2 regions of the Chryseobacterium electrogenes genome follow, and region 2 is predicted to be linked to the other one. Evidence: riboswitches for the same ligand, from Rfam matches in the RefSeq annotation. Region 2 holds a riboswitch; the other holds the start of a gene.
The links. Region 2 has a riboswitch for S-adenosylmethionine ahead of ACQQ6V_RS03605 (TonB-dependent receptor plug domain-containing protein). Riboswitches for the same ligand answer to the same signal wherever they lie in the genome.

Region 1 (5,878 bases), 1.8 Mb from region 2:
TTCTAACCAACTCAAGTATTAATCTTTCTTGATCCGAAACTGCATTATGTTTGAATTGTTGAGTTTTGGCAACATGTTTTTTTGCCCAAATCAACGCTATTTTTTTCTTGATGAAACCCAGCATTAGGTAAATAATTTTTGTTGGTCAAATTTATAAGTATTCTTTTATATAATAATGATTTTAAAGAGTAGATTTTAGATTCTAGGAATTAGACTTTAAATTGAACATTATTCTGTCACTCCGTAGGAATCTCAGAATAGACTGGTTTGTTAAATATTTATTTTACATTGAAGCTGCAGCCCGACTTATCTCTAAATTTATTATTTTTTTATTGAATCGATGAATCTCATGCTTCGATTTGAGCGGAAATCCTTTTTACGCAACGAAGTGAAGTGAAAAGATTGACTACGTCGAACCACTGCGCTAGGTTTAGGAGCGGAAGGCGGATAAAGCTGCCCAAATCTTAGAACTCAACAGATTAAATCAAAAATATTGAAAAAAAACAGGATAAGTCTTTGTCTTATAGAAAGAAAATAGTACTTTTGCACCTCGAATAATTATATAAAAATCATAAACAATGTTTGCAATTGTAGAAATAGCAGGGCTTCAATATAAAGTTGAGCAAGACCAGAAGTTGTTTGTAAACCGTCTAGCAGGAGAAAAAGGAGCTAAATTATCTTTTGATAAAGTTCTTATGACTGTTAACGGAACAATCACTGTGGGCGCCCCAGCTGTAAGCGGTATCGCTGTAGAAGTAGAAATTCTTGACCACGTTCAAGCTGATAAAGTAATCATCTTCAAAAAGAAGAGAAGAAAAGGTTATGCTAAGAAAAACGGTCATAGACAACAATTAACTCAGGTTAGAGTTGTTTCTATTACTGGATTTGATGCTGCAAAACCTAAAGCTAAAAAAGCAGCTAAGAAAGAAGAAGCTGCTGACTAATTAATTATTAATACCCAAAAACCTTAAAATAAAATGGCACATAAGAAAGGAGTTGGTAGTTCCAAAAACGGTAGAGAATCTCATTCTAAAAGATTAGGTGTGAAGATTTTCGGTGGACAAGCTGCAATCGCTGGTAACATTATTGTAAGACAAAGAGGTACTCAACATCACCCAGGTGAAAACGTTGGTATCGGTAAAGATCATACTTTGTTCGCATTAGTTGACGGTAAAGTAGTTTTCAGAAAGAAAGCAAATAACAGATCTTTTGTATCTGTTGAAGTTAACGCTTAATTAGCGTTTTACACAATATAGAAAATCCCAACTTTTATGAGTTGGGATTTTTTTGTTATTTATCTTAATTGCTTAATCTTGGTTGCAGTAACTTAGCCACAGTCGCCGTCCATCCACATTGGTGAGATGCACCCACGCCTCGACCATTATCACCATGAAAATATTCGTAAAAGTGAATATAATCTTTAAAATAGGGATCGTGATTCATATTATAATTTTCTCCATTAAAGGCGCGATTTCCGTTGTCGTCTTTTAGGAATATATTACATAATCTCTGGCTGAGATCTTTTGATATTTCTTCTAGATTTTTTTCTACACCACTTCCTTTGGGATATTCGATTTTTAGACTATCGCCGTAAAAGAAATGAAAACGTTGTAAGCTTTCTACAATTAAAAAGTTAATCGGGAACCAAATTGGACCTCTCCAATTGCTATTACCTCCAAACATCCTGCTATCGCTCTCCGCAGGCGTATATTGCACAACATAATCGTGTCCATTAATACTGAAATGGAAAGGATCTTTCTCATAAACTTTGGACATTGCTCTTATACCATAATTACTGAGAAATTCGTTTTCGTCAACCATTCTACTTAAGACTTTTGATAGTCTATTTTTCCTAAGAATACTCATGAGATGTTTATTGCCTTCGCCTTCTACATACCATTTTGACACGAGTTTAGCTAAGTCTTGTTTGTTCTTAAGAACCCACTCCATTCTTTTTTTAAAATTAGGAAGCTTCTCCAATAAGCTATGCTCCATAACTTCAACGGCAAACAGCGGAATTAACCCAACAATACTTCTCAATCTCAAACTAATGCTATTACCTCGTGATAACTTCAGTAAGTCATAGAAAAACCCGTCTTCTTCATCCCAAAGTCCAGCTTTGTCTTCTCCAATATTCTCCATGGCTTCTGCAATGTAAAGGTAATGCTCAAAAAACTTAATCGCCATATCCTCATACACCGGATTATAAGTCGCCAGCTCCATAGAGATCCTCATCATATTGAGCGCATACATTGCCATCCAACTCGTCCCATCGGCTTGCTCCAGATAATCACCTTCTTCTAACTCCATATTTCTGTCAAAAGCGCCAATATTATCCAATCCTAAAAATCCACCACCGAAAATATTATTACCGTTAACATCCTTACGATTGACCCACCAAGTAAAATTGAGTAATAGTTTTTGAAAAACACTTTCTAAGAAAAATAAATCTGGTTTTCCGTTATGCTTTTCATCAATTTTAAAAACTCTGAAAGTCGCCCATGCATGTACCGGAGGATTAACATCTCCGAAATTCCATTCATAAGCTGGCATCTGTCCATTAGGATGCATATACCATTCTTTGGTAAGTAACATCAATTGGTTTTTTGCAAAACTGGCATCTATTAAGCTAAAACTCACACAATGAAATGCCAAATCCCAAGTGGCATACCACGGATATTCCCACTTATCTGGCATAGAGATGATATCTTTATTATGGAGATGTGACCAATCTGTATTCCTGACATAACCTTGTCTATCTACAGGATGATTGGGATCACCTTTTAACCATTTTCCGATATTGTAATGATAGAATTGCTTGTTCCATAATAAACCTGCGAATGCCTGACGTTGAACATTTTTTTCATCTTCATTATGAATATCTCGTTGGATCTCTGCATAAAAAGCATTGGTTTCTTCTATTCTTCTGTTGAATATATCGTCAAAATCCCAAAAGGCATCGTCCATAATATGTGGAGAAAGCCTGAACTCAAAAGTATGATTACCGTTTGCAGGAATTACACCTTCACATCTAAAGCTGGCTTTTGTCCCTGTTCTTTGGGGATTAATTGTAGGTGAACCATAAAGAACATAATTATTAATTCCGTCTTTATAATATTGCCCGAATCCTTCTTCTCCGAAGAGTTTCGGTCTATTGGTTTCGTTTTCACAAAAAAGAGGTTCTACGTTTTTATCTCGCGAATAAAGCTTTTTAATCGTAATACTCTCATGGTGAATATCAATTTCGGCATCTTTAGAAAAAGCTAAAGATGGCTTATAGTTATTATAACCCCAACTCCAATTATTCCGGAACCAAAGGGTTGGCAATACCACCAAAGGCGCATCATGCTGACTTCTATTATGAACATCAATTCTAACTAAGAAATCATCCTCATCTACTTTAGCATATTCTATAAAAATGTCAAAATATTCATTATTACTAAAAGCACCTGTGTCGTAGATTTCATATTCCATTTCCTTATTAGACCGTTGTCCATTGACTGTGATAAGATCTTCGTAAGGAAATGTATTAATGGGATATTTATAAACCATCTTCATATAACTATGAGATGGTAAGTTATCTATGTAGTAAAAAATCTCTTTAATATCTTCGCCATGATTACCTTGATAATTACTAAGACCAAAAAATCGTTCTTTGATAATCTTATCTTTTTTGTTCCAAAAAGACAAAGCAAAACACATCAATTGCTTATCATCAGAAATACCTGCTATCCCTTCTTCTGCCCAGCGATAAGCCCAACTTTCTGCTTTATCATGCGTTGTATAATCCCAAGCATCTCCATTATTACTATAATCTTCTCTTACATTACCCCATTGTCTATGGCTTATATATGGCCCCCATTTTTTCCAATTAGGGCTATTTAGTTTTTCTTTTTCTGTCATAAAATTCTAAATAAATTAGGCTATCCATTATCTATAAAACTTTCCAAACTAGACATTCAACCAACAACATAGATTCTTATTTCTGTAACATAATCTGAATAATCACTTGATAAAAATACTACTAAATTACCAATATCTTGTGATTTTATCTTCCTTTAATCGGGAATAAATATTATTAAAAACCTCAAAGTAACTTCCTTATTACAAATTGAAAATTAAAATTTATGTCTTAAATAATATGCAGATTTCCCCATAAAATCAACAAAAACTACACAAGCTTATAGACTCAGTAATAACAATTAACATTAATTTATTTTCAGAATAGAAATTATACTCTATATTTGCACCTACGTTCATTTACATATTGAAAATGTTATCAAGAAAGGCGGAGGGATTAGACCCTATGAAACCTTAGCAACCCTTTGTTATGCAAAGAAGGTGCTACGTTCTACCAATTAATTTTTTGGAGAGATAACTACTGAACTTTTTTTTTCAGCCTATTCTTTGGCATTTTCAATTTTATAAAATACATAAAATTGAAAAAAGAACTTTTAAATATTACATTACCGTACATTACCAATTCTGGTAAAACTTACAACATACCATTAAGCTATCAGCTTTTTGGAGAAAAATTGTTTTCTGCTCCTATTATATTAGTTAATCATGCGTTAACTGGCAACTCACTTGTCACAGGTGAAAAAGGTTGGTGGAAGAGTCTAATTGGCACTAACAAAACAATAGACACCAATACCTATACAATCCTATGTTTTAATATTCCTGGCAACGGTTACGACGGATTTCTTATTGACGACTATGATGATTTTACAACATCTGATATCGCCAACATCTTTTTATTAGGTTTAGAACATCTCAACATAACACAATTACACAGCATTATTGGAGGCTCTCTTGGCGGAGCAATTGGCTGGGAAATGCTCGTTAAACAAAAGAATCTAGCAGCACAATTTATTCCTATTGCATGCGACTATAAAACTCATGATTGGCTTCACGCACAATGTATGGTACAGAAATATCTTTTAGATTCAAAAGAAAAACCACTTCAAAAAGCCAGAATCCACGCCATGTTATGCTACCGTACTCCCGAATCACTTAATGAAAGATTTAAAAATAATTTCGAAACACAACAAGGCAAAAGAGAATCAGAAGATTGGCTAACCTATCATGGAGAAGCTCTTAACGAGAGATTTAGTTTAAAGGCATATCAATTAATGAATCATCTTTTGATGACAATTAACTCCAACAAAAATGAATTAAAGGAAATCCAAGCCGATATAAATTTAATCGCGATTAATTCAGATTTATTTTTTCCTGCTTCAGAGATAAAGCAAACATTTACAACATTAAAAGAGCATAAGAAAAACATATTTTATGATGAGATCCAGTCAATTCATGGACACGATGCTTTTCTAATGGAATACGAACAACTCAATACTATTTTAAGTAAAATATTTTAATAATGGCAACACAAACGACAATCAATCTATACAGAAAAAAAGCACTTATAAACTTCGAAGGAAAAGACTTTCTTGGTCATATTGGTGTAGACTCACGTATTTTCCAAGCCCTCAACAATGCTAACATTAGTGTTGGCGTTATCTCACAACAAGCTATAGAAAATGGTGTTTCTGTTTTAGTAGATGAGAAAGATGCAGAAAAGGCTGTAAAAGTACTTACGGAAGAATTTAAAACCGAAAAACAAAATGCCACTGTCAGCAATATTTACAGTATTAATAACTTAGCTGTAATTGGTTTTGTTTCTGATAATTACAGTAAAATACTATCAGAACTTCAACGCAACAAGATTTTCCCACTTTTATTAAACCAAATTGCTTCTGCCGGAAGAGTCAACATTGTGGTAACTGATAATCAAACAGAAATTACCAAAAATATCATCGAAACAGAAATATACGGCAAGCCAAAAACCGTTCATCTCGCTTTGATTGGTCATGGCAAT
Region 2 (5,878 bases):
CTTATCTCCTTCTTGTGCATATAAGCCATTCTTATCCCATTGGATGATTGCTCTTTTCCGGAAATCTACCTTTGTTGCTGTATTATTAATTAAATTAAGAAAATAAGATTCAGAACCTGATTTTTCAGTTTTGAGATCTGTTTTACTTAACTTATAAATCAAAGAAGATTGATCTGGAGAAACTGCCTGAACACCGATTTTGTTAAGCGTCCACAAAATTTCTGGCGTCATCACGTGTTGTGCATTCATCATAAAAGGCGCTGCTAACGCAAAAAGCGTATGTTTTAACTGCATGAAATTGTTTTTTATAATTCTCTACGAATTTATTAATTATATTTTAAAGATCATTAAGATTATAATATATCAAAAAAACATTGTATCCATCAATATATTATTATAAATAAATCGCATAAAATCTAGAATATCTTTCATTAATTAATTTTTAATGATTATATTTGCCATTCAAAATTTTAAATTAAATGAGCACTATATTCACGCTTTTTATGGTATTAATAATGATCGCTTGCGTCTTATTAGTAATTATTATCATGGCACAAAACCCTAAAGGTGGAGGTCTTTCTGGTACATTCGGAGGTACATCTTCTGCAACATTTGGTGTGCAAAGAACCAACGACTTTATGGAGAAAGCAACTTGGACTTTGGGTATTACAATTGCTGTACTAATATTATTAAGCATTGTAATGACTGGGAAACCATCAGTAGCAACACAAGCTCCTAAAGCTCCAGCAAAACAAGAAGCTCCTGTAGCACCAACTAATAATGCTCCAGCAACACAAGCTCCAGTGCAGAAATAAGAATTATATTTTATATAAATATTAAACCGATTGATTATTCGATCGGTTTTTTTTGTCTAAAAAAGTGAAATATAGAAGTTTGTTTATCAAAATTAAAGCGCATTAAGTTTCTAACTAACGTTAAGAACTTTGTCTAATATATCTCTAAAAAGAAAAGAGAGAAACCGCAGTCTCTCTCTTTATCAAAACAATAATAAAAATTAAAAAGTAAAATTAACTCTACTAAAGACGTAGCGTCCATTTTGTCCAAATTGTGAAGTCGATCTAGAATAAACAAATTGATCGTTATTACTAGAAAGTGGTAAATTCTTAGTTGGATAGATATCAAACAAATTGTTAACACCTAATGTCAATCCAACATTTTTTGTAATGGTATAACCCAAAGAAATATCCGTAATGACTTTATCAGAAATTAACTGATGCTCGTAAGGTAGTACATTAGCATTAATAATATCTGCGCCCCACACTTTCCCGAAGTAAGTATTTCTTAAGTAAAAATTAAAATCTTTCCAACTTATATTATGAGATAAACTGGCTTTAATCTTTGGCACAGAATCTTCCAGATATACTCTAGATTTCTCTGAGAAAAAAGTATTTTCTAACCCAAGGTTTCTAAGCCCTTCTGAGGTATGTACATCACCAACTTTTCTGGTTTTATTAAGGTTAATCGCAAAATCATTATTCAGTTTTACAGCGCCAGTTCTGTAATTATGGCTGATGACAATATCAAGACCTTTGGTTTCTGTATCTATAGAATTGGCAAAAAACTGCGCGGCAGTAACACCCGCTTCATCAAATTTTTGTTGAAGTCCTTGTAGACTAGGGTTAACCAAAATCTGTTCTGCAGTTGGTCTATTAAATTGATCCGTTAATACAATACGATCATCGATTCTGATAAAATAAGCATCTGCTGTGATGTTCAAATTAAGACTCGGAATTTTATATGTAAAACCTGTGCTGATAGATTTTGACGTTTCTTGTTTGAGTTTCGGAATTCCGAAAGTTGTAGCGAAATAAGAATCATTACTAAAAGTCCCTACTTCCTTCAAGACACCATCAGAAAATAAAGTAGATGTTGTATTATAATAAATCTGGTGAATTGATGGTGCACGGAAACCCGTAGATCCAGCAAATCTGAAATTAAGATGATCTGTTAACTTAATTCTTGATGCCAATTTATAATTAAATGTCGACCCAAAATCCGAATAGTCCTCATATCTAATTGCAGCATCTACCAATAACCAATTGGTGAAATTAAATTCTACATCTGCGTAAGCTGCATAAGAGTTTCTGCTTCTATCAGTTCTGTTAGCATCTCTAAATCCTGCAAAAACCTGTGATCCTCCTGCCAAAGCAGCTCCAAAAAAATCTGTTGGCTTTTGATTAGCTGGTGTTGCAGCCGTCTGTGGATTCCCGAAAATATCATAAGCCGTGTAAGAAGCCGCTTCGCCTGGTGTAATCTTAAAATTCTCATGGCGCTGCTCTCCTCCAAAAGCTACATTAATCCCAGACCAAACATCAAAATTCTTACTGAAATCTAAGTTAACAGTATTTTGTAAAAATTGTAATCCTCCCGCCTTAAAACTATTAGGAGTTGCAAACCTCAAGCTCGTATTGCCAGTATTTTTAATCGTATAGTCGAAACTATTTTGACCAAAAGTATTACTCAAATCAACATTCCAGCCACTCCATTCTCCTTTGATCCCAGAAGATAAAGACACATCTTGTATATCCGTTACAATATTAGGCAGATAACCATCCGGATATAATCCTGTAAATGTTCTCGCTTGATTTGGACGTCTATAAAATCCTCCAGAACTACCATGTCTTATGCCATAACCACCAAAAGTATAAACCTTCCAATCATCATTAAGAGGCACTTCTATATTTGCAAAAACTTGTTGATTGTTAAGCTTAGACTGTCCAACTTGCATATTAAAATCTCTTCTTTCTAATCCGCGATATGCCAATTCCTGATTAGTAACATCGCCTTTTAACAAACCTTGCAAAGCAGAAATACTCGTCGCATTCTGAATATTATTTTGTAATGCCTGGTTAAAATATCCCACCTTTGGCGCATATTGCTTGATGTAATCTATTAACTGCTGAGAATTGGGCGTATTATTAATGTTAGAAAACAAAGAAGACAAATTAACTCCATCATTAAGCGCTCTTTTTTCAATTGCATTGTAGGCATTATACAAAGCACCACTTTCTACACCCGCTCTAGTTGTTGGCTCTCGAAATTGAGAAGATAAGGTCACGTTATAAAAACCACCTTTAGTTCCAATTTTATTCCCGTAATTAAGATCTAACTGATATTGTTGCCCATCAAAATTACCTGTATGATCGTTAGCTGTTGGTGTAAGATATCCACCATAATTAAGTTGTCCTGTTAATTTTCCTGTATCTTTTTTTAAGATTAAATTCATCACACCGGCAATAGCATCAGATCCATATTGTGCAGATGCGCCATCACGCAAAACTTCAATTTTATTAAGCGCAAAAGCTGGGATAGCATTAAGATCCGTCCCTACTGTCCCTCTTCCTGGAGAACCATTAACATTAATCAATGCAGACGTATGCCTTCTTTTACCATTAACTAAAACCAAAACCTGATCCGGACTAAGACCTCTTAATTGCGCAGGATCTAGATGATCCGTACCATCTGCATTAGTCTGAATAGTGGACGTAAAAGAGGGAGCTATACTGTTAAGAATTTGATTAATATTAGTCTGTGGCAGGCTTACAGAAGCTTCTTTGATATTAAAAACATCTACTGCAACTGGACTATCAGCCTTAGATCGTCCACCGCTTCTAGAACCTACGACAACAACCTCTTCTATATTATTTTGTTGTATAGAATCTTTTTTAGCCACGATCTCTTGACCAGAGAAAGTCCCTAAGCCCGCAAAAAAAACAACAGCGCTTGTCACTGAGTAAATTTTGTTCTTTTTAGAATTTGAATTCATTTTTGTTATATTTTTTAAATTTTTTGACCATAAAAAAACCTCTTCCAGAAAGACAGAAAGAGGATATCAAATTATATCTATAAAAATAAAAATGAACTGATCTTACTTATCTATCCTTTTTCAAGGTTAAATGAAACACCTTACCTAATTGGCAGGTTGTTAAGACTTCTAAGGGTTAACTCCCTCCATCTTTCTTAATAAGTTAACAACAATATTGCATTATCATGGTGCAAATGTAAAACAGTTTTAATAAAAAAACAAACATTTCATACCGAAATAGTATGAATTGATAAACTTAAGCAATTAATAGCTTGATTATCAATAATTTAATTTTACAATAAAAAAGAGAAACTAAAAAGCTTCTCTTGAATATTAAGATTTTGAAATGAATTTCATAAGATCATCTTTATACCTCTGATACGTAAAAGCATCAAAAACAATAAAGAAATTATTACGATCTACACATGAGTTAAAAAGTTGCTTAGCCAATTCTAAGCGATTAGTATCAAAAGAAAATTCAGTTAACATTTCAGCAATTTGCTTGGACGTAAATTGCGTAGTTCTCAGTTGTTGTAGAATAAAGTCTTTTTTATTATTATCAAAACTAGCTTCTCTTTTCATCGTAGTCATAAACTGAGAAAAGCTCTGATTATTCATTACATTACTTGGATTAGAATTACCCCAACCGTTGTTATAAGGATTATTCCAGACATCATCCCATTGATTAAAACCGTATGTCTGCCCTTTTATCGGATAAGAATCTAAAAGATATAATCCATTATGGGTAAAGAAATCTAGAACGATTCTGTTATTATTAGACACTGATAATTGCGTTCTGTAAATAAGAAATCCATCTTGATAAATTGAAATTGGCATACGACCTGAGTCTAAATCAAAAAAACGAAATTTTCCAGAAGCATTACTTATCGTCTGGTCTCCTATTTCTACAGTAAAATATCCATATTCAGGGATTCTTAAGAATACTTCGGAATAGCCAAAATTCTGATTCCACCGATAGCCAGAAGTCTGCCCAGAAGAAGAAGAATTATTATTGCCAGAGTTATTAGGATTTCGGAAACCAGAGTTATCCAAAGCTCCTGATTGATTATTAGAATTACGATTGTTAGACGACTTATTATTTCTAAAACCTTTATCTGATTTTTGCGTATTTAGCTCTGTTTTAGAAGCTTCATTTTTAAGGAATTCACCAGCTTTACCGGCTTCTTGTGCAAAACCAGATATACTAATAGCAATTAACATCGAAGTAAAAATACTTTTCATAGTTTTGTAATTTATAAATTATATTATGTCATGAATCATGCCATAAAAAATAATTATCATATAAAAGCATAAAAAAAAAGAGAAGTTTATTAACTTCTCTTTCAATAATATTATGTCAAAAACCTTACATGTGTAAAGCTCTCTTTCCTGTAGCATCCAAAGCAGCTTCTTTAATAGCTTCTGCATAAGTTGGGTGCGCATGAGACATTCTAGAAATATCTTCAGCACTTGCACGGAATTCCATCGCGGTAACTCCTTCTGCAATTAGATCGGCAGCTCTTGCTCCAATCATATGGAAACCAAGAACCTCATCTGTTTTCTCGTCTGCAATAATCTTTACAAAACCATCTGTATCACCAGAAGCTCGGCTTCTTCCTAATGCTCTCATTGGGAAATTACCAACTTTATAAGCAACACCCTCTTCCTTAAGCTGCTCTTCTGTTTTACCAACACCAGCAACTTCTGGCCATGTATAAACAACACCAGGAATCAGGTTATAATTGATATGAGGTTTCTGACCTGCTAGAGTTTCAGCAACAAAAGTTCCTTCTTCTTCCGCTTTGTGCGCTAACATTGCACCAGCAACAACATCTCCAATTGCGTAGATATTAGAAACATTAGTCTGTAAGTGATCGTTAGTTTTCACGCGACCTCTTTCGTCCAATTCTACACCAGCTTTCTCTAGTCCAAGTCCTTCTGTATAAGGTTTTCTACCAACAGAAACTAATACATAATCACCTTCTACAACAACTTCTTCTCCTTTCTTATCTTTAGCCGTAACTTTTACAGAATCTCCATTTCTTTCTACAC

Region 1: it holds a riboswitch for S-adenosylmethionine, as region 2 does, so the genes downstream of both, ACQQ6V_RS12005 (alpha/beta fold hydrolase) here and ACQQ6V_RS03605 (TonB-dependent receptor plug domain-containing protein) in region 2, are expected to answer to the same signal.

What each region holds. Positions count from the first base shown of each region.
Region 1 is NZ_JBNPPB010000002.1:2,620,500-2,626,377, reverse strand. It holds gene ACQQ6V_RS12025 (GH3 auxin-responsive promoter family protein) at 1-124, opposite strand, end outside; gene rplU (50S ribosomal protein L21) at 579-944, shown strand; gene rpmA (50S ribosomal protein L27) at 978-1,235, shown strand; gene ACQQ6V_RS12010 (MGH1-like glycoside hydrolase domain-containing protein) at 1,300-3,903, opposite strand; SAM riboswitch class I at 4,274-4,381, shown strand; gene ACQQ6V_RS12005 (alpha/beta fold hydrolase) at 4,440-5,378, shown strand; gene ACQQ6V_RS12000 (ACT domain-containing protein) at 5,381-5,878, shown strand, end outside.
Region 2 is NZ_JBNPPB010000002.1:785,976-791,853, reverse strand. It holds gene ACQQ6V_RS03615 (S9 family peptidase) at 1-294, opposite strand, end outside; gene secG (preprotein translocase subunit SecG) at 480-815, shown strand; gene ACQQ6V_RS03605 (TonB-dependent receptor plug domain-containing protein) at 1,016-3,787, opposite strand; SAM riboswitch class I at 3,891-3,991, opposite strand; gene ACQQ6V_RS03600 (DUF4476 domain-containing protein) at 4,160-5,068, opposite strand; gene lpdA (dihydrolipoyl dehydrogenase) at 5,193-5,878, opposite strand, start outside.